Regions from separate parts of the Blautia sp. HCP3S3_G3 genome, predicted to be linked through region 3. Evidence: riboswitches for the same ligand, from Rfam matches in the RefSeq annotation. Region 3 holds a riboswitch; each other region holds the start of a gene.
The links. A riboswitch is a leader RNA that binds a small molecule or an ion and turns the genes downstream of it on or off. The one in region 3 is predicted to bind cobalamin.
Positions count from the first base shown of each region.

Region 1: it holds a riboswitch for cobalamin, as region 3 does, so the genes downstream of both, ACTNEW_RS14240 (energy-coupling factor ABC transporter permease) here and ACTNEW_RS00710 (4Fe-4S dicluster domain-containing protein) in region 3, are expected to answer to the same signal.
Region 2: it holds a riboswitch for cobalamin, as region 3 does, so the genes downstream of both, ACTNEW_RS12595 (cysteine-rich small domain-containing protein) here and ACTNEW_RS00710 (4Fe-4S dicluster domain-containing protein) in region 3, are expected to answer to the same signal.

Region 1 is NZ_JBQHXR010000026.1:14,710-21,229, reverse strand. Features, by position in the region: gene ACTNEW_RS14260 (sirohydrochlorin cobaltochelatase) at 1-23, opposite strand, end outside; partial or broken gene ACTNEW_RS14255 (energy-coupling factor ABC transporter ATP-binding protein) at 294-902, opposite strand; gene cbiQ (cobalt ECF transporter T component CbiQ) at 899-1,675, opposite strand; gene ACTNEW_RS14245 (energy-coupling factor ABC transporter substrate-binding protein) at 1,672-1,992, opposite strand; gene ACTNEW_RS14240 (energy-coupling factor ABC transporter permease) at 1,994-2,740, opposite strand; cobalamin riboswitch at 2,894-3,063, opposite strand; gene ACTNEW_RS14235 (DnaJ domain-containing protein) at 3,277-4,212, shown strand; gene ACTNEW_RS14230 (LysR family transcriptional regulator) at 4,288-5,211, shown strand; gene nikB (nickel ABC transporter permease) at 5,476-6,420, shown strand; gene nikC (nickel transporter permease) at 6,417-6,520, shown strand, end outside.
Region 2 is NZ_JBQHXR010000017.1:35,784-42,303, reverse strand. Features, by position in the region: gene ACTNEW_RS12610 (ABC transporter ATP-binding protein) at 1-596, shown strand, start outside; gene ACTNEW_RS12605 (MATE family efflux transporter) at 818-2,191, opposite strand; gene ACTNEW_RS12600 (LysR family transcriptional regulator) at 2,315-3,226, shown strand; gene ACTNEW_RS12595 (cysteine-rich small domain-containing protein) at 3,228-3,524, opposite strand; cobalamin riboswitch at 3,928-4,121, opposite strand; gene ACTNEW_RS12590 (MATE family efflux transporter) at 4,193-5,581, opposite strand; gene ACTNEW_RS12585 (phosphatase) at 5,653-6,441, opposite strand.
Region 3 is NZ_JBQHXR010000001.1:136,180-142,699, reverse strand. Features, by position in the region: gene ACTNEW_RS00715 (hypothetical protein) at 1-253, opposite strand, end outside; gene ACTNEW_RS00710 (4Fe-4S dicluster domain-containing protein) at 471-2,000, opposite strand; cobalamin riboswitch at 2,290-2,484, opposite strand; gene ACTNEW_RS00705 (ATP-binding protein) at 2,802-4,097, shown strand; gene sigK (RNA polymerase sporulation sigma factor SigK) at 4,225-4,854, shown strand; gene ACTNEW_RS00695 (peptidase U32 family protein) at 5,068-6,309, opposite strand; gene ACTNEW_RS00690 (O-methyltransferase) at 6,306-6,520, opposite strand, start outside.

The DNA.
Region 1 (6,520 bases), on a different contig from region 3:
GCCTTTTTGGCGTTTGTTGACATGGTATTTTTTCCTCCGTAACATGGGTTTAGATGAATATCGGAAATATATTTTTCCAGTGTTTTTAAATTTCTGGGGAGCGGAAGTGAGGTTTTCAGAATCTGTTTCTGGCAGAGACTTTCGAAAAGCTCCAGAACCACCGGCGGCTCCAGATTCGTCTGTTTCAGTGCGGCGCGGTTGGAAAATACCTGCTCCGGTGTTCCGTGTATCAGAACTTTTCCCTCGTGAAACAGTACCACTTCGTCAGCCCATTCATAAGCGTAATTGACATCATGGGTGGCCATCATCACAGTAATTCCCTGTTCAGTCATCCGATTGACAATCTGATTTACCATGGTGGTATGTCTGGGATCCAGTGCAGCAGAAGGCTCGTCCAGAATAATGATATCCGGATGCATCACCAGGATATCCGCAATGGAAACCTGTTTTTTCTGACCGCCGCTTAAGGCATGAGTAGGCTTGTGCCGGAAGGGTGTGATCTCCAGCGTATCGATGACTTCTTCCACTTCCTGTCGGGCCTGTTCCTGTGGCACGCCGAGGTTCAGGATACCGAAAGAAATCTCCTGATAAACACTGGCAGAAAAAAGCTGATTGTCAGGATCCTGAAAAACGATTCCGATTTTACTTCGCAATTCCAGAAGATCTTTTTTGGAATAGGAGTATTCTTTTCCTTTGTAATAAAGTTTTCCTGACTGCGGGCGGCAGATACCGGTGCAGCAGAGGAAAAAAGTGGATTTTCCGCTTCCGTTGGCACCCATAAAAGCAATTTTCTTTTTGCGGCGGATCTCCAGGGAAAGTCCGTTGAGAGAATGGGATGCATCGTCATCATAGGAAAAATACAGATTTTCTGCTTTCAGGATAACGTCGTCGTGTGTGTTCATATAAAAAATTTCCTCCATAGGGCAAATAAAAACAAAGCCGTGTCAAATAAGATAATTGCCGCAACGATTTTTTTTCTGGGCGGACGGCTTTCTGACAGAACACGGATCGTTCCGTCATAACATCTGGCTTCCATGGCATCATACAATTTATTGGAGCGCTGTACTGCCCGGATCATCAGTGCAGAACCCAGCATTCCGAAAGACCGGATGGATGTTTTGTAGTCCCTGTTTCCGAGACGGCAGTTCTGTGAAGTAGTGAGTGCAGAAGCTGTGTCAAGCAGAACAAAGATGAAACGGTAGATCAGAAGCATCAGTTCAATCAGAAGTTTCGGACAGTGGAGTTTCCTTAAGACTTCCAGAATGTCAGGCATTGGTGTGGTAAAAGAAAGAAAGTACAGACAGGAAACGGAAGCCAGAGCTGTAAGAATCAGCTGAATGCCATAAAGCAGGGAATGCATATTTGTGGTGAAATACCAGCTGCCAAGAGGAACTGCAAACAGATCCATGGGGCTTTGCCGGATATGGAACATGACAGCGGCTGTACTGAGCAGCATAAATGCCAGAGGTACGGTCATATAGTGAAGGTATCTGGAAAAGGGAACGCTTCCCTTCCAGACGGTAAGAATTCCCATAACCGGCAGTACGATACAGGCTACTGCAATAGAACGGCTGGCAACACAGATACAGAGTGTGGCTATGGAGAAAGCAAATTTTTCTCCGGCATTTTCATACCGGAGACCGGAACGGTAGCAGAGTTTATCGATTGTGATCATGATTCGCTCCCATTCGGATTATCATTTTTCATCCATTTCTTCCGTTCTACAAAGCGCCCCATGAAAAAGGCAATGATTCCAACACCGATTCCCGTCTGGATGCAGAAGAAGAGACTTTCCACTTCCCCCGGAAGTTCTCTTCCCAGAAGCTTTTCCAGAACAGGGGCAGCCCATGGTTCATAGGAAGAATCGACTTCTTCTACAACCGTGCTGCCGGCATCGTCCGAACCGCCGAAATCGGCATCTTTTAATACAAATAAAGGAACAAGTGCAATCAGAAAAACAGCAATGACAGCAATGAAAACAGTTCTTTTCATATTATTGATTCTCCTTAAAATATCCGACAGCCCGAAGCTCCGGTCTGGCATAGGATTCCAGTCCCATAACAATTACCATGGTAATGATTCCTTCGATCACTGCAAGAGGAATCTGGGTAGGTGCAAAAACAAGCATAAATTTGCCCAGGGCAGCACCAAAGGTAGTATCTGTGTTGTGTGCAAGAGCCAGCTGGAAAGCGGTGATGCAATAGGTGAAAAGATCCCCGATGGCTGCAGCAAGAAAGACCGTTACTTTCCGGTTGAGCCGCGCTTTTTTGCAGAGAAGATAAATGCCGTAGGAGACAAAAGGACCTGCAATAGCCATGGAAAACGTGTTGGCACCGATGGTGGTCAGTCCGCCGTGAGCCAAAAGGATTGCCTGGAACAGCAATACGATCAGCCCAAGGATGGAAACAGCGGAAGGTCCGAAAAGAATCGCACCAAGCCCGGTTCCTGTCATATGTGAGCAGCTTCCTGTCACAGAAGGAATCTTCAGTGAGGAAATCACAAAGATGAAGGCACCGGACATAGCAAGCAGAGTGATCAGATTCCGGTGTTCATCCAATGTTTTTTTGATGGAAAGAAATCCTGCAAAAAGAAACGGGATGCATAATGTGCCCCATGCGATGCAGTATCCTGCCGGAAGATAACCTTCCATAATGTGCATGGCGTTAGCTGTCCGGACGATTCCGAAAGAGAGGGACAGGATGCACAGAACAATCAGCAGTTGTTTTTGACGTTTATTCATAGAAACTCCCTTCTGATGGCAAAAAAAATGCCTGCAGGGTTCTGGATCCCGACAGGCTGCTAAAAGAACAGATACGGAATTTGTGAATATGATTCAGAAGAAAGATATCATAAGCCAATCTGTTCTCACACAAGGCCATCGTTCGTAACCTGTGTAAATTCTGTATACAGGGCAGGTTTTCTGACTCGGGCATCCATGCTGCAGTCAGCCTTCCCGGATGATTCCAGTGGCATTGCAGACTGCGGCTCTTCCCATACAGCGGCGTGACCGTGTAAGCATTTCACTTACTTCCCTTTTGCAGTTCCCTGTACGTTTATTTTTCTTCATTAATAGTAACATATTTTGATGTTTTGTCAATTCTCTTCCATAAATGAAATCAACAAATTCTCTGCTGTAAAAAGTAAAAATCCTATTAAAAAACTATGGATTTTGTGGTATTGTATAGGTAAAGCAAATACCCGCAGGGGAAACAACAGACTGGAACGGCTGCATCTGATGTGCATTGGTGTAATTCATCAGGGAAAAGGAGGAATTGCATGAAGAGTTATTATGATATACTGGGCGTGGGAAGAGATGCTTCGCAGGCTGAGATCAAAGCTGCCTACCGAAAACTTGCAAAGAAATATCATCCGGATTCTTCTTCTGGAGCAGAGGAAGATAAGGAGCGTTTTCAGGAAATACAGGAAGCTTATGCAGTATTGTCAGATCCGGAAAAAAGAAAAATGTATCATTATTACGGACATGAAACTTATCGGAAGAGTTATTATGCGCAGCATTCGTCCGTACATGAAGACGAAGAGGGAAGTCAGGCGAAAGAGGGACACTGCGGGGCATGTGCGCAGGGCCGCAAACCTTCCGAGGAAGAAGGACCGCCTCCTCAGTCTGTAAGAATTGCCGTATGGCTGGAACTGGAGGAAACTTTGCAGACGGTGGTCAAAGATGCCTACTACACAGAACAGATTCCGAATCAGGATCAGACATCCAGGCTGAAATATACAGAAAAAAACTGGAAACTTCAGGTAAAGATTCCGGAAGGCTCCTATGATCATCAGTTTTTCATTCTGGAGGATATTCTGTGCAGCGGCAGTGAATTCCTTGAGGAACAGAAAATAAGAAATCCCAATAAACTGTTTGTAATCGTTGTGCTGCTGCGTGACAAGCCGGGAATTATCCGGCAGGGGTATCACCTGTATATGGACTGCACAGTGGATTATCATACACTGGTACTTGGCGGAACTGTCAAAATTCCTGTTCTCGATGGAGAAGTTCTTTTTGAGATTCCTGCAGGAACCACACCGGAAAAGAAACTCAGACTGGTGAATCAGGGACTGATCCGGCCGAAGAAGATGGGCGGACGGGGAGATCTGTATGTGTCGCTTCATATTCGGATCCCTGTAGAATTGACGATACCTCAGCTTTCTGCCATGCTGAAACTGCGTGATGCAATGGAGGCGGAAGACGGGATACGGTAAGCAAAGCGGTGGTTAACAAAGATACAGCGCAGCGAATGGTGATGAAAAAAGCAGATACATGAGGCAGTAGAACAAATGATTGATATAAAACAACTGAAATATTTTGAGGAATGTGCCAGGACGGAATCCTTCAGCAAAGCTGCGGAAGCATTGTATACGACACAGTCCAGTGTGAGTAAAGTAATCAAATCCATGGAGGATTCTCTGGGAATCCGCTTGTTTGAGCGGTATACCAGAGGAATCCGTCTGACCAGAGAAGGCGAACATGTCTATCAGTATGCGAAGACAGTGCTTGAAAATCTGGAGAAGATCGAATCCTTTCAGGAACAAAAAGAAACCGAAGTGCTTTCTGTTTCCTGTAATCCCAGTTCCTGGTTTGCGGATATGTTTGTGAAATTTTATCAGATGCATCAGAAAGAAGACATCCATTATCAGATTTATTCTGCAAGCTGCCGGGAAATCGTGGATCGTGTCAGGGAGCGGATGGATGCTATGGGGTTTGTCTATATAATGAAAAACCAGCTTGCAGCTTTTCAGTATTTTCTTGGCAGAAATTATCTGGAATTCGAAATTCTGAAAACAACAGATATTATGCTGTATCCGGGAGCCGGACATTCCTGCCGCAGAGAAGAAGGAGGCCGGGAAGTTTTTGACGGAATGAAACTGATCCAGCGCTTCCCTGACGAATTTTCTCCGGATAATTACTGGGATATTCTGGATCAGGACAAAAAATCTGCTGCAGATGCGGAAACGGTGATCACGACCAACAGTGATTATATTATGGAAAGAATTCTTCAAGTAAGTGATCTGGTAAACATCAGCGGAGGATATCTTTCCGGGAAACCCTGGAGAAAATATACAAAGGATGTTCTGCTGCCCGGTAACGAAAATCAGGTATTGTTCGGCTGTGTGAAGAGGCAGAATGAGGAATTGTCCAACTGGGCAGAAATATTTCTTGCATTTCTGAAGGAAAGATTGCAAGATGGGGAAAACAAATAGGCAGATATTTCTTGTTTGTGATTTTGAAAACTGATTCAGAATGCGCTCTTTTATAATTGTGAAAAATGGAATGGATATCCATGCCAAAATGGAATGGCACGATAACCCCATAGAGGGGTTGTGGTGCTTTTTCTTTACTGTTAAAATATAAACAATTAGAGGAGATAGCACTCCATGTGTATGAAAAAGAAATCGTTCCTGTGAGCAGAGCAAACCGTAACAGGAAATGACGGGTGCATGGGGAAAGAAATACAGAGGATAATTATGGGGAAATATTTGTTCAAAAGATTGCTGCAGCTGATTCCGGTTTTGCTTGGGATTACCTTTCTGTCTTTTGCCATGATGAGACTGGCAGGCGGAGATGCAGTGACCTATATGTATGAAAACGCCGGAGCGGCTGTTTCGCAGGAGATTATTGATGAAACAAAAGCAGAATACGGACTGGATCAGCCATTCCTGGTGCAGTATATGAAATGGCTTGGTGGTATGCTGACAGGAGATATGGGAGAAAGTTACGTATCCCACAGAGATGTTTTTGACATTTTTATTTCAAAACTTCCGGCTACGCTGCTGCTCACGGTTTCGTCTATTCTCCTGACGGTACTGATTGCGCTGCCGCTTGGGATTCTGTCAGCCGTGAGACAGAACAAATGGATAGATTATCTGATCCGGTTTTTCAGCTTTATCGGAAATTCCATGCCGAATTTTTTTGCCGCGCTTGTACTGATGTATTTTTTGTCAGTTCGCTGGAATCTGCTTCCTGTGGTCACGACCGATGATATGGCAAAGAGCCTGATTCTTCCGACACTGACCTTGGCGGTTTCTATGGTTTCCAAATATACCAGGCAGATCAGGGCAACGGTTCTGGAAGAACTGGACAAGGATTATGTGACCGGAGCCAGGGCAAGAGGAGTCAGGGGAAGTGTGATTATCTGGAAAAGTGTAATGAAGTCATCCATGCTGACGATTATTACACTTCTTGCGCTTTCTATTGGAAATCTGCTGGGTGGAACTGCCATTGTAGAAAATATTTTTATGTGGGACGGCGTTGGAAAGATGGCGGTAGATGCCATAAATATGCGGGACTATCCTGTGATCCAGGCATATGTTGCATGGATGGCGATCATTTATGTACTGGTGAATCTGGTGACAGATATGATTTATCATTATCTGGATCCCCGTGTACGGCTGAGAGGTGAAAGCGCATGAGTGAAGAGAAAAAAGTGACGATTCGCAGGCAGAAAGTCAGAAAGAACCATATCAGGGGGAAATTACTGTTTTTTCTTGCGCTGGCGGTGCTGCTTCTGAT
Region 2 (6,520 bases), on a different contig from region 3:
CTTCTTTTCTTGATATCCGTCATAAGCTGGAGCTGCTTTCCATTCTGAGAAGTATGGCAAAAGAGAAAAAGATCACAGTGATCATGTCTCTCCATGAGATCGATCTTGCGCAGAAAATCGCAGATAAAATTATCTGTGTAAAAGGGGAAACGATCGCTCACTTTGGACACCCGGAGGAAATCTTTAAAGAGGAAATCATACGTGATCTTTATGAGATCAACAATGGGTATTATGATCCGGTGTTTGGAAGTATTGAATTACCGAAACCGGAAGGAAAAGCGGATGTTTTTCTGATCACAGGCGGTGGAACCGGCATACCGGTATTCCGAAAACTGCAGAAAGAAAACGTACCGTTTGCAGCTGGTATTTTGTATAAGAACGATGTGGATTATCGTGTGGCAAGAGAACTGGCGGAAGAGGTGATTACAGAAAAACCGTTTATCGAAATCAGTGAAAGTACTTATCAGAAGGCGCTGGATGTAATGAAATCATGCAGCAGAGTCATCAATACCGGAGTTCCCATCGGCAGCTGTAACCGGAGATTGGAGCACCTGCTCAGGGAAGCAGAACGGATGGGAAAACTTGAAGTTATGTAAATGAAAAAGAAGCACAGAATTATGATCATTCGTATCGATGCCAGATGCGCTAAGTATCATAATTCTGTGCTTTTTAGGATTTCGGGAGCACAAAGTGTAAAGAAATCCGTGTATTCGATGGGGCAAAATACCTTTTGCCTCCATCCTCATTGTATTAAAGCAATTTTCAAACAGGTTCTAAAGTGATTTCCAAGCAGGTTTTACATTATACGTCTGCTGTTTTATTCTTCTGCAGGGGATGCTGAAGAATTCTGAACCCTGCAAATTTCTGCATTTTTCCATGGACCATTATGGTAGAAGAATACAGAAAGTGCAGTGGCAATGCTCCATCCGATCGGCCATGCACACCAGATTCCTGTGGCCTTAAGTGCTGTTTTTGAAAGGAAAATGGCAAGCACGACACGCAGGATCAGATCGGTGAATGTGGATACCATAAACCGGTTCATGATGCCTGCACCACGCAGAGTACCGTCTGCTACCAACTTGGCTGAAACAACGAAATAGAATGGTGCAAGAATCCGAAGGAATGTGATTCCCGTCTGTACAGCGGTACCTGTGGGTGAATCCATAAACAGGTAAAGAAGCCACCGTCCGCCAAGGAAATAAAGCAGGCAGAGAGGCAGGCTCAGAAGCCATACAAGCTTGATTCCTGCACGAAAGCCTTCTTTGACTCGTCCCGGTTTATCGGCTCCGATGTTCTGGGCAGTATAGTTGGAGATACCATTACCGAGGGTAGTGAAGGAAGTAATCACAAGATTATTGAGCTTTACCGCGGCAGCGTACCCTGCAATGACACTGGCACCGAATCCATTGATGACGCTCTGAATAATAATATTTCCTGCGGAAATAAAGCTTTGCTGCAGAATACTCGGTATGGCAATGGATGCTACCTTTTTGAGAATCGGCAGAGAAAAGAGAGGTACATGTCCGGTGGCTTTAATGGATTTCAGGCGGCGCTGCACTACTGCAACGGCAAGGATACAGCTGATTCCCTGGCACAGGAAAGTTGCCCATGCAACACCTGCCACGCCCATATGAAGGGTGGTGACAAAAAAGATATCCACTGCAATGTTGACTGAGGAGGAAGCCGCGAGGAAAAGAAAAGGTGTGCGTGAATCTCCCAGCGCAGAGAAGATACCTGTGGCAATATTATAGAAGAACATGAAAGGAAGTCCCCACATATATATATCCAGATAAAGCTGTGAATCGCTGAGAATTTCTGCCGGAGTATTGATCAGATTCAGAAGCTGCCGGCATCCGAGAATACCGAAAACCATCAGCAAAAAGCAGAGAACAGCACTGGAGATCATGGAAGTATAGACTGCGGTTTTCATTCCATTGAAGTCTCTGGCTCCGAAAAACTGAGATACGATCACAGAGCATCCGATGTTGCATCCAAAGGCGAATGCAATAAAGATCAGAGTGATCTCATAGCTGTTTCCTACAGCGGCGAGGGCGTTTTCTCCAATGAATTTGCCTGCGACAAGACTGTCGGCAATGTTATAGAGCTGCTGAAAGATAATGCTGCCAAAGAGGGGCAGACAAAATTTCCAAAGTACATTTTCCGGTCTTCCGACCGTAAGATCCTGGTTCATGGTTGGTAAATCTCCTTTTTGTTTTTTCTATCCTGTGGTATTATACTGATTATAAAGTAATATGTAAAAAGTATATTTCATATATCAGCTATATCAAAATAATATGACTGGAGGACATGAGATATGGCGGTGACTTATGATTATTACCGGATCTTCTATTTTGTTGCAAAATATCGCAGCTTTACGCGGGCTGCACATATTCTGATGAATAGTCAGCCTAATATCACAAGGGCGATGAATAATCTGGAGCAGGAACTGGGCTGTACGCTTTTTCTGAGATCCCACAGAGGAGTGACGCTGACTCCGGAAGGGGAAAAGCTGTTTGCCCATGTGCAGATCGCGCAGGAACAGTTTCAGGCTGCAGAAGCAGAGCTTGCCAGTGATAAAGCATTGCAGAAAGGACATGTTTCTCTGGGTGTCAGTGAAATTGCCATGCATTGTCTTCTTCTTCCTGTTCTTCGAAAATTTCACCTGGCTTATCCCGGTGTACATATCCGCATTACGAACTGTTCGGCACCTCAGGCAATCAATGCCGTGAAAAGCGGACAAATGGAATTTGCAGTAGTAACTATGCCGGAAGAAATGGATAAAGCAGTGCACAAACTGCCGCTTGCGGAGGTTCAGGATATTGTTGTGGCAGGAGAGCAGTTTGCCGGATTGCGGGACAGGACGCTTGGTATTGAGGAAATAACGGAGTATCCTTTGATATGCCTGGGAAGAGATACAAAAACGTTTGAATTTTACAGTCATTTGTTTGCAGATTACGGGCTTGTACTGGAACCCGATATTGAGGTGGCTGCGACAGACCAGATTCTGCCGCTGGTAAAAAATGATCTTGGACTGGGATTTTTGCCAGGAGCGCTGGCAGAAGATGCAATCCATAAAGGGGAAGTGTTTGAGATTCACCTGAAGGAAAAGATACCTGCACGGCATATCTGTATGGTGTGGGATCCGGGGCGCCCGATTGGAATCGCTGCCAGGGAATTGGAAAAAATGATTCGTGAGTCGGCTCACCCGGAGAAACAGGGTTCCTGAATTATTCTTCAGATAAGACGCCGGTTTTCTTCATAAGATCGGCAAGTTCCTGGTATTTGCCTGTGACGTAGCCGTAGTTTTCTTTTTTGTGAGGCAGCTGGCAGTTGGTACAGTCTTTGATTCCTTTTTCCGTGATGCGGAAATTCCCGCCGCATTTGGTGCCCAGAGCATAAAGCGGACAGTAACAGAACAGACAGTTAAAATTATCCGGATCAGCACCTGCGTGGCAGGGAAAGTATTCACATTTTTTGTGGCTGAAATAAGAATATTCTTTGTCTTCCCAGTATTTCTTTTTCATGATAAGCTCCTTTTGATGAAATGGAATTTTGAGGATGCAGAAATTGTGTTCAATAAAAGTGAACAGATTCCTTTATAAAAAATAAGATGACAGGATTGCAGGAAAATGCGGAGCACTTTCCTGTAATATAAAAAAATCGACGTCAAATAACGTCGAAAGTGTAGTAGGAGGGACGATCTGCTTCGGGGTAGACAATGCATCATTCAAATATGCGGAGGGAATGAACGCATCCGAAGCAGTATCGCCTGCCATTTAATCATGCCTTCTCAGGCAGCTGCTGATAAGCAGCGTATAATTCATACGAACAGGCGAATTCCATAAAAAAATGCCTGCTTCCTAAAAAGCAGACAACGCCATGTGATTGCGGATATCACAGGTTGGTTGTTACACTTTACACGGAAGTTTAACCTCGCCATATAAAGCAGGTTTCCTGACTTCAGAATCATCGCTCATTCTCCCCTTCTCATACAATTGTACAATGGGATATCGAGAACTTACTCCTCTGTTACAGTGACCGGATCGTTCAGGACTTTCACCTGATTCCCTTTTCTGTCCACCACGCGGATAGTGGCCAGCACTTCATATGTTCTATATGGAATTATACTGGTATTATAATAACACTAATTGCATCAGGTGTCAACTGTGTTTAGCTGATTTTTGCTGCCGGATTATTTTCTTTCCGGCAGCATAGACATCTTATGAAATTCTTTTATCACAAGGACGATTGCGAGAATTCCTGCAGCAGCATCGGAAATAGGACCTGCAAACATGATACCGTCGATTCCCATGAAAATCGGGAAAATGATCATCAGAGGTACCAGAAAAATAATCTGTCTCGTCATGGAAAGAAAAATTCCCTTCGTGGCTTTTCCGATGGAAGTGAAGAAATTGGAAGTTACCGGCTGCAGTCCGTTAAAGAAGGTGCAGAACAGAAAAATCCGGAAAAATTTTACGGCAAACTGGTAATATAATTCATCTCCGTTTCCGAACAGACTGATAATCTGACGTGGGAACAGCTGGAAACAGATAACCCCGAGAATGGCTACGACAGTAGCAGCACCGGCGGCTTTTAAGTAAGTCTCTTTTACGCGGGAATATTTAACGGCACCGTAATTGAAGCTGATGATCGGCTGCGCTCCCTGAGAAAGTCCGATGACGATGGAAAGAAACAGCATGTTGACTTTCATAACGATTCCTACCACTGCCAACGGAATATCGCTGCCGTACTCGGAAAGAGAACCGTAGTGACGCAGTGTATTATTCATAAGAATCTGCACGACCGTAATGGCAAGCTGGTTCAGGCATGCGGCAGAACCAAGGGATATAACGGCTTTCAGACATCTCGGATCAGGGATGAAATCTTTGATCTTTAGTGAAGAGTGCATGTACTTTGGCAGGTATACGAGTACCAGAATTGCAGAAAAAATCTGGCCGATGACGGTTGCCCATGCAGCTCCCTGAATTCCCCATCCGAATACAAAAATAAAAATCGGATCGAGAATGGTGTTGATGACAGCTCCGGAAAGTACCATGATCATGGAATATGTAGGTTTGCCGTCTGCACGGATTAGGTGATTTCCCCCTGTGCCAAGCATGTAGAAAGGAAAACCAAGGGAAGTGATTCCTACATAAGCCAGAGAATATTCCAGTGTCTGGTCAGTGGCACCGCATGCCAGAACGACCGGTTTCAGAAAGAGACGGATGACCAGGCAGAAAAGAATACCGGAGAGAAGCAGTGTCCCGAAAGCCGTACCGGCAATCTTTTTTGCATGCTCTTCCTGACCGCGGCCAAGGGCAAGGTTGAAATTGGCTGCACCACCGATACCAAGAAGCAGGGCAATCGCTACAGTAATCGTGGTCATGGGAAAGGCGACATTGGTAGCTGCATTTCCAAGCATTCCTACTCCCTGACCGATAAAAATCTGGTCAACGATGTTATAGAGTGCGCTGACCAGCATACTGATGATACTTGGAATTGCAAATTTGCGCAGAAGACTTCCGACCGGTGCATAACCGAGCGGATTTTCGGCGTTTAATGAGTTGGCATTTGTCTTCATAGATGAATCCTCCTTATGTGAATCAGCAGGAATCCCGGTCATATATGACCGGGATTCCGTACTTTGAATTTTCATCTTGTCTGCAGAAAAACTTTCAGCTGTGGAAGCTGATTATTGAGAATCAGACTTTCCGGGAACATGGCCTGATGAACAAATTCTTCTGCATAAGTAAAATCTCCGATATGGTCTGAGCCGTGACTGTCACTGGACAATACAACAGGAACCTGATATCTGGCACAGCAGCGCAGAATTTCGTAATTGTTAGCTGTGGTATCTCCACGGTAGCCATAGGGAGCAAGGGAAGCTTCGTTGATCTCAAAAATAACCTGATGTTCTTTGGCACAGACAGCCAGTACTTCATAATCTACCGGATAATGAGGATTGTCACAATGTCCCAGAATTTTTACATGAGGATTTTTCATGACATTCAGATAAGCCCGGGTATTTTCCTCCCGTGTCCCGCTGCGGTAATTCTGTGCATGCATACTTGCAATGGCGTAATCCAGCCTGGAGAGAAGGTTCTCTTCCAGATCCAGTGTTCCCTCTGTGTCCAGAATATTTAATTCAATTCCATACAGCAGTTCTACTCCGAATCGTTTCCTGGGGGAAAACGTAAGACTGCGAAAATAGGAAGGTGTTCCTGCAGCCAGAGTGGCGGGACCGTGGTCTGTGATGCCGAGAAGCTTTATGCCCCGTGCAGCTGCCTGCTTCGCCATTTCGGAAATGGTACAGGTGGTGCCGTGACCACTGGCAATGGAATGTGTATGCAGATCGGAAAGATACATAGTCTCAATCCCTTTCTTAATAAACGGAAATGCCTGTCCACACAGACATCCTGAATGACAGAAGTTGATTATCATGCATTTGTGCTCCTGCTTTTCGGCGAAAAAAGAAACACTATTTTCAGTATGGCAGAGGGGAAATAGATTGTCAAGGAAA
Region 3 (6,520 bases):
ACAATTCCTTATCCACAGTAAAACTTTCATTATACCGTACATCAAGCGGTTCTTTAAACTCTACCTCGCTGATCACATCATTCAAGCCTTCCACAGAGGCTTTAAATGCCTGATCAGCTGCTTTTGTTTCCGCTTCCACTGTCATGTCTTCATAACGGCCTGCCCTGCACGGACCTTCCCAGAAATGTGTGTGGGTCAGACATCCCACAAGCGGTCTTACAACAAGTTTCATTTCCATAGCTTTCTGTTTCATGATATTTGATTCCTTTCTTGAAAGATAATCAGGCAGACTCCGCAATCCACTTGTTTTGTATTTTGTTTACGCTTTTTTGCGCATTTTATTTTCCGCGTGTTAATTTCCATTCATATTATAAAAAATATATTCCATTTTTTCTTCCGAATTCTTACAAAGAAAGTATACTATTTTATCATTTTTACAGCCTGCCATATACGCCTGACAGAACACTTGCTCATATGCTTTTATCTATTTCTTCCAGCTGTTTCAGTAAATCCTTATAATTACTCTGTGTGGCATGTGCATGGGTTGATGTTTTTTTCCGGAGTTTCACTGCTGCCGTGGATTTTGCAATCGGCTGTATTGTTCCTGCTCCTGCCACGCATCCGCCGGGGCATGCCATTCCTTCCAGAAGATAGCCGTTATATTTTCCTGCTTTGGCCATAGTCAGAAGTTTCCTGCAGTTTGCAAGTCCTTCCGCATTTTCCACTTTTACTTCCTTTTCCGCATAGAGCTCTTTAATACAGTTTACCACAGCTTCTGCGACACCTCCGCTGACTGCAAAGCCCCTGCCGTCAGCACTTGCTCCATGCATGCTGTGCTGTTCTTCAAGCTTCGTAAAATTGATTTTCTTCGCTTCAAACATTCCCATTACTTCTTCAAACGTCAGCACAAAGTCAATATCACTGCGTATCGTCCTTCTGCCCGCTTCCAGTTTTTTGGCTGCACAGGGTCCGATAAAAGCCACTTTACAGCCAGGATGCTGCTTTTTGATCAGTCTTCCTGTCAGCACCATGGGTGTCAGTGCCATGGAAATGCATTCGCTGTATTCAGGAAACAGTTTTTTTGCCATCATGGACCATGCCGGACAGCAGGAAGTCGCCATAAAGGGCAGTTTTTCCGGAACTTCCTCCACAAAATCCCTGGCTTCTTCCATGGTACAGAGATCTGCACCGATTGCTACTTCCACAACATCCGTAAAACCGAGTGCCTGAAATGCAGAACGTATCTTATCCGGTGTCATCTTCGGACCAAACTGTCCTGTCACAGCAGGTGCAATTGCCGCATACACCGGCGTATCACTTTTGATTGCCTGAATAGTCTGGAAAATCTGTGCTTTATCTGCAATCGCGCCAAACGGACAGTTTGCAAGGCACATTCCGCAGGACACGCATTTTTCCTGATCAATGTCCGCTCTTCCGAACTCATCGGAACCAATGGCATCCATCCCGCAGGCTCTTGCGCAGGGACGCTCCAGTTTTACGACAGCTCCATATGCACATGCACTGACGCATTTTCCGCACTTGATACATTTTTCCTGATTAATCACTGATTTTCCATTTTCAAAGGAAACGGCTTTTTTGGGGCAGACCTCTTTGCACGGATGTGCCAGACAGCCCTGGCAGGCATCTGTTACTTTTACTACATTATCCGGACATTTGTGGCAGGCAAACTTGATAATATTGATCAGCGGAGGCTGATAATATTTCTCCGGTCTCACACATTCCAGTGCTCCTTCTGATACGGGAGCATGTTCGGAAGCCGCACGCAGCGGAAGCCCCATGGCAAGACGCATTCTCTCCTTAACAATTGCTCTCTCCAGAAATACGCTTTCCCGATATGTCGAGACTTCTCCCGGAATGATCCTGTATGGAATCTGTTCCATTTGAGACAAGTCTCCATCCTGATAGTCATACGATAATCTTGCTACTTCCGCATAAACGCGCTTCCGGATGTCATTGACTGAAGTATAAACACCTCTCATAATTGTTTTCTCCTTTCTTTATGCAAAAATCCCCGACAGCATTTCCATATCTGTCGGGGTTTCTGCCGGTATCTAATAGTAGCTGATTCAATACCGGCAGAACTTTGGAGGTCTATATTGTGTATTTTTCTTGCTAAGAGCCCATCCATTATTTTTTACATAAATCAGGGTTGTTTTTTACAAAAAAACAGTGGCTGCTACCCATTGCAGACACTTCTATCGGATCATTCTTCCCTTCTGTTACTGTTTCTGTCGTATGACCCGGCTGGATGTTTGCGCTGTATCTGGAGCACATCTCATGTACCAGGCAGGTTTCCTGACTTACAGATCAATGCTCACTTCACCTTCTCACATCTTTATGGGTCATGCAATGGTTATCGAAGCTCGCTCCCTGTATACAGTGACCAGTTCGCTCAGGATTCTCACCTGATTCCCTCTTCAGAGTCCCTGAAAAGGACTCTGCACCTGATACTGCAATATTCAATTACACATCATTAGAATATCAAATTGTTATTCTTCTGTCAATCCCGGTTGCTGTATGTTTAGTGCTCCCTGAACACAATGTTTCAGCAGTCATGCACTAAGGTGTATGGCTGCTTTTTCTAAGGGAAGAACACGATTAAAATGCGGGATAATAATTGTTACTTAAGCATATAATGTGATTGTAGAATATAAAAATGCAACAAGTAACAAAAATCTATTTCAAGAGCGACTGACACATTGATTTTTGAATCCTATCTGGATATAATAGAAAAGAAAAGTGTAACAAGTTGCAAAAATCTTTCGCAAGGAGGCTTTAAGATGGAGATTCGCAGAGATTTTTATTTGGATAAATTGATCAAAAGAAAAAATAATGGACTGATTAAAGTAATCACCGGTATTCGCAGATGCGGAAAGTCCTATTTGCTGAATAACCTTTTTTATCATCACCTACTGGAAAATGGAGTGGACGCTGACCATATCATTCGTTTTGCATTTGATTCAGCAGATAATCTTTATCTCATTGGAGAAAGCCTGATTCAGATTGAAAAGGAAAAGCGTGGAGTTGACCCTAAAAAGTTTATGAAGTATATCCGTTCCAAGGTTGTTGGCGATGGAATGTATTATCTGCTGCTTGATGAAATTCAGATGTTGGATTGTTTTGAAGCTGTTCTGAATGGTTATCTGCGTAAAGATAATATGGATGTATTCGTGACAGGAAGTAATGCCAAGCTCCTGTCCAAAGATATTGCTACTGAGTTCGCCGGTCGTGGCGACGAAGTGCATATGTACCCTTTGAGTTTTGCAGAGTTTATGACTGTTTACAGCGGAGACAAATATATGGGGCTATCCGAGTATATGCTTTACGGTGGTATCCCTCTGGTTGTTCTGCGTGATGGAACCGGAGATAAAGCTGCCGCATTACAGAATCTGTTCAACGAAATTTATATTCAAGATATTACTAAGCGAAATCGTGTGAAGAATATTGGTGAATTGGAAGATCTGTTAAATATCCTTTCTTCGGCTATTGGTTCGCTGACCAATCCCGAAAAATTGAAGAACACTTTCAAGACTGTAAAGAAATCCAGAATCACTTCCGCTACCATTAAGAAATATCTGGATTATTTTGAGGATTCTTTCCTGATCGAATCAGCACAAAGATACGACATTAAAGGAAAAGCATATATCGAAACTCCAAAGAAATATTATTTTTCCGACCTTGGACTTCGCAACGCCAGAATCAACTTCCGCCAGTTTGAGCAGACTCATTCTATGGAAAATGTGATTTATAATGAACTTCGTATGCGTGGCTACAGCGTAGATGTAGGGGTAATACCGATTGCGGAAAGAGATCCGGATGGTAAGGTAATTCGTAAACAACTGGAAGTGGATTTTGTATGCAATCTTGGTTCTTCCAGATACTACATTCAGTCTGCTTACTCGCTGCCTGATGAAGCGAAACGTACTCAGGAAATCAGACCATTCAGAAAAATTGATGATTCTTTCAGGAAGATCATTATTACAAAAGATATTGTGCAGCCTTATTATGATGACTATGGTATCCTGACCGTGAACATTTATGATTTCCTTCTGGATACGCAGATTCTGGGAAAATAAATTTTATCTATAGCGGCAGTAATGTCCTGACAGTTTCTGATATTTCATCACTTCATCTCCCATGGGAAAAGCACGAACGCCCTGTCCCGGGCATAGAATAAATAGAAATCCCCTTTGAGGTGAAGATTTGAAGGCTTTTTTGAAACCTTTGACATCTGCTGAAGAAAAGTATTATCTTCAACGTTACCAGGGGGGCGATTTAGAAGCAAGGCAAATCCTGATTGAACATAATCTTCGTCTTGTAGCCCATGTTGTCAAGAAATATCAGGGTACAGACGAAGATCTGGACGATTTGATTTCCATCGGCACGATAGGCCTGATCAAAGCCGTTTCCACCTTTGATTCCGACAAAGCCACCAGGCTCTCTACCTATGCGGCACGATGTATTGATAATGAGCTTCTGATGATGCTTCGGTCAAAAAAAAAGCATTCCAGAGAAGTATCCCTCTCTGAACCCATAGGTACCGACAAAGAAGGCAATGAAATCAGCCTTCTGGATATCCTCGAAAGTCCGCCGGTAGATGTGGTAGAGGAATACTCCACCAGAAAAGACATCCAGCTTCTGATGGATTCTCTGGAATCTTCTCTTACGCCAAAAGAGTATCAGGTAATCTGTTTCCGGTACGGACTTTTTGGAAATGAAGAACAGACACAGCGGGAAATTGCAAAAGAACTGCACATCAGCCGCTCCTATGTATCACGTATTGAAAAAAATGCACTGCAGAAACTGCGTGCATTGTTTAAAGAATCCACATAACTGATAAGTAATAAATTCGTATAAAATGTCAGGAGGAAACGGTATTTTACCCTGACTTTTTATATTACAGAAAAATGCTTCCTTCCTGACAGACAATTTCGTCATCTCATCTGTCTGATTCGGAAGGAAGCATTTTTTATTCATCATCTTTATCGATCTTCTTTATTAATCTTCTTTTTTATCAATCTTTTTTATTATTGATCTTCTTTATTATTAATCTTCTTTATCCGTTTTCTCCGCTCTTCTAAGCAGATCATAAACTTCAATTTCCTCTCCCAGATTCACGAACAATTTCTGCTGCGGGTGCGGTGCACTTTCCACAAAATTTCCCTCTTCATCATAAATGGCCCGCACAACAACACTTAAATTGCGTCCGTCCGGCTTCATGATCTCAATGGTCTCTCCCACAGTAAATTTATTTCTCTGAGTGATCTGTACATATCCCCGCTCATCCAGCGCTTCTGCATAACCCAGATATGTGTACTCTTTTACATAGGTGTTATTATCGTATATCTGCGTATTCTGATCCGGCTTGCCATAGAAAAATCCGGTCGTAAACTGACGGTACGTACAGTTGGAGATCTGTTCCCTGTACCAGTCCATATTGGCTCTGTATTTCTCCGGGCTTTCCATATAGTCGTCAATTGCTTTGCGATAAGTCCTCGCCACAGTTGCCACATAAAGAGCAGTCTTCATCCTGCCTTCGATCTTCAAGCTGTCAATCCCGCTTTCCAGAAGATCATCCATATGCTCGATCATGCAGAGATCCTTGGAATTAAAGATATAAGTTCCTCTCTCATTTTCAAAAACCGGCATATATTCTCCCGGTCTTGTCTCTTCCACAATGGAGTATTTCCACCGGCAGGGATGTGTGCAGGCTCCCTGATTGGCATCTCTTCCCACCAGATAATTGCTCAGAAGACATCTTCCGGAATAAGAAATGCACATAGCCCCATGCACAAATGTCTCAATCTCCATATCATCCGGAATATGGGCACGGATCTCCCGGATTTCCTGCAGAGAAAGCTCTCTTGCAGTCACCACTCTCTTCGCTCCCAGCTGATACCAGAAACGATACGTTTCATAATTGGTATTATTGGCCTGGGTACTGATATGGCGCTCAATTTCCGGACAGATTTCTCCGGCATAAGTAAAAATTCCCGGATCTGCGATAATGAGCCCGTCCGGCTTCAGTTCCTTCAGCTCTTTCAGATATTCCCTGACACCTGCGAGATCATAGTTATGTGCCAGAATATTCACAGTCACATAAACCTTCACTCCATGCTCATGGGCAAATGCAATTCCCTCTGCCATATCCTCATGGGAAAAATTCTTTGCCTTTGCACGGAGTCCAAAAGCTTCCCCGCCGATATATACAGCATCTGCCCCAAAGATCACAGCAATCTTTAAAACCTCCAGACTGCTGGCCGGTACTAACAATTCTGGTTTTCTCATAGTCCCTCCTGTTTCTGCTCTGTCCTCACACTCACCGCTGCCCCGTCTCCCAGAGGAAGAATGGTCGTAAGAAGCTCCGGACAGTGCTTCAGTTCATAAAGATATTCCCGCATTCTTTTGTATATGGTACGGTTGCGTCTCTCCACCAGATAGTGAGATTCAATAAGATCTCCCTCCTGCAGTACATTATCGGAAAGAAGAATACTGCCCG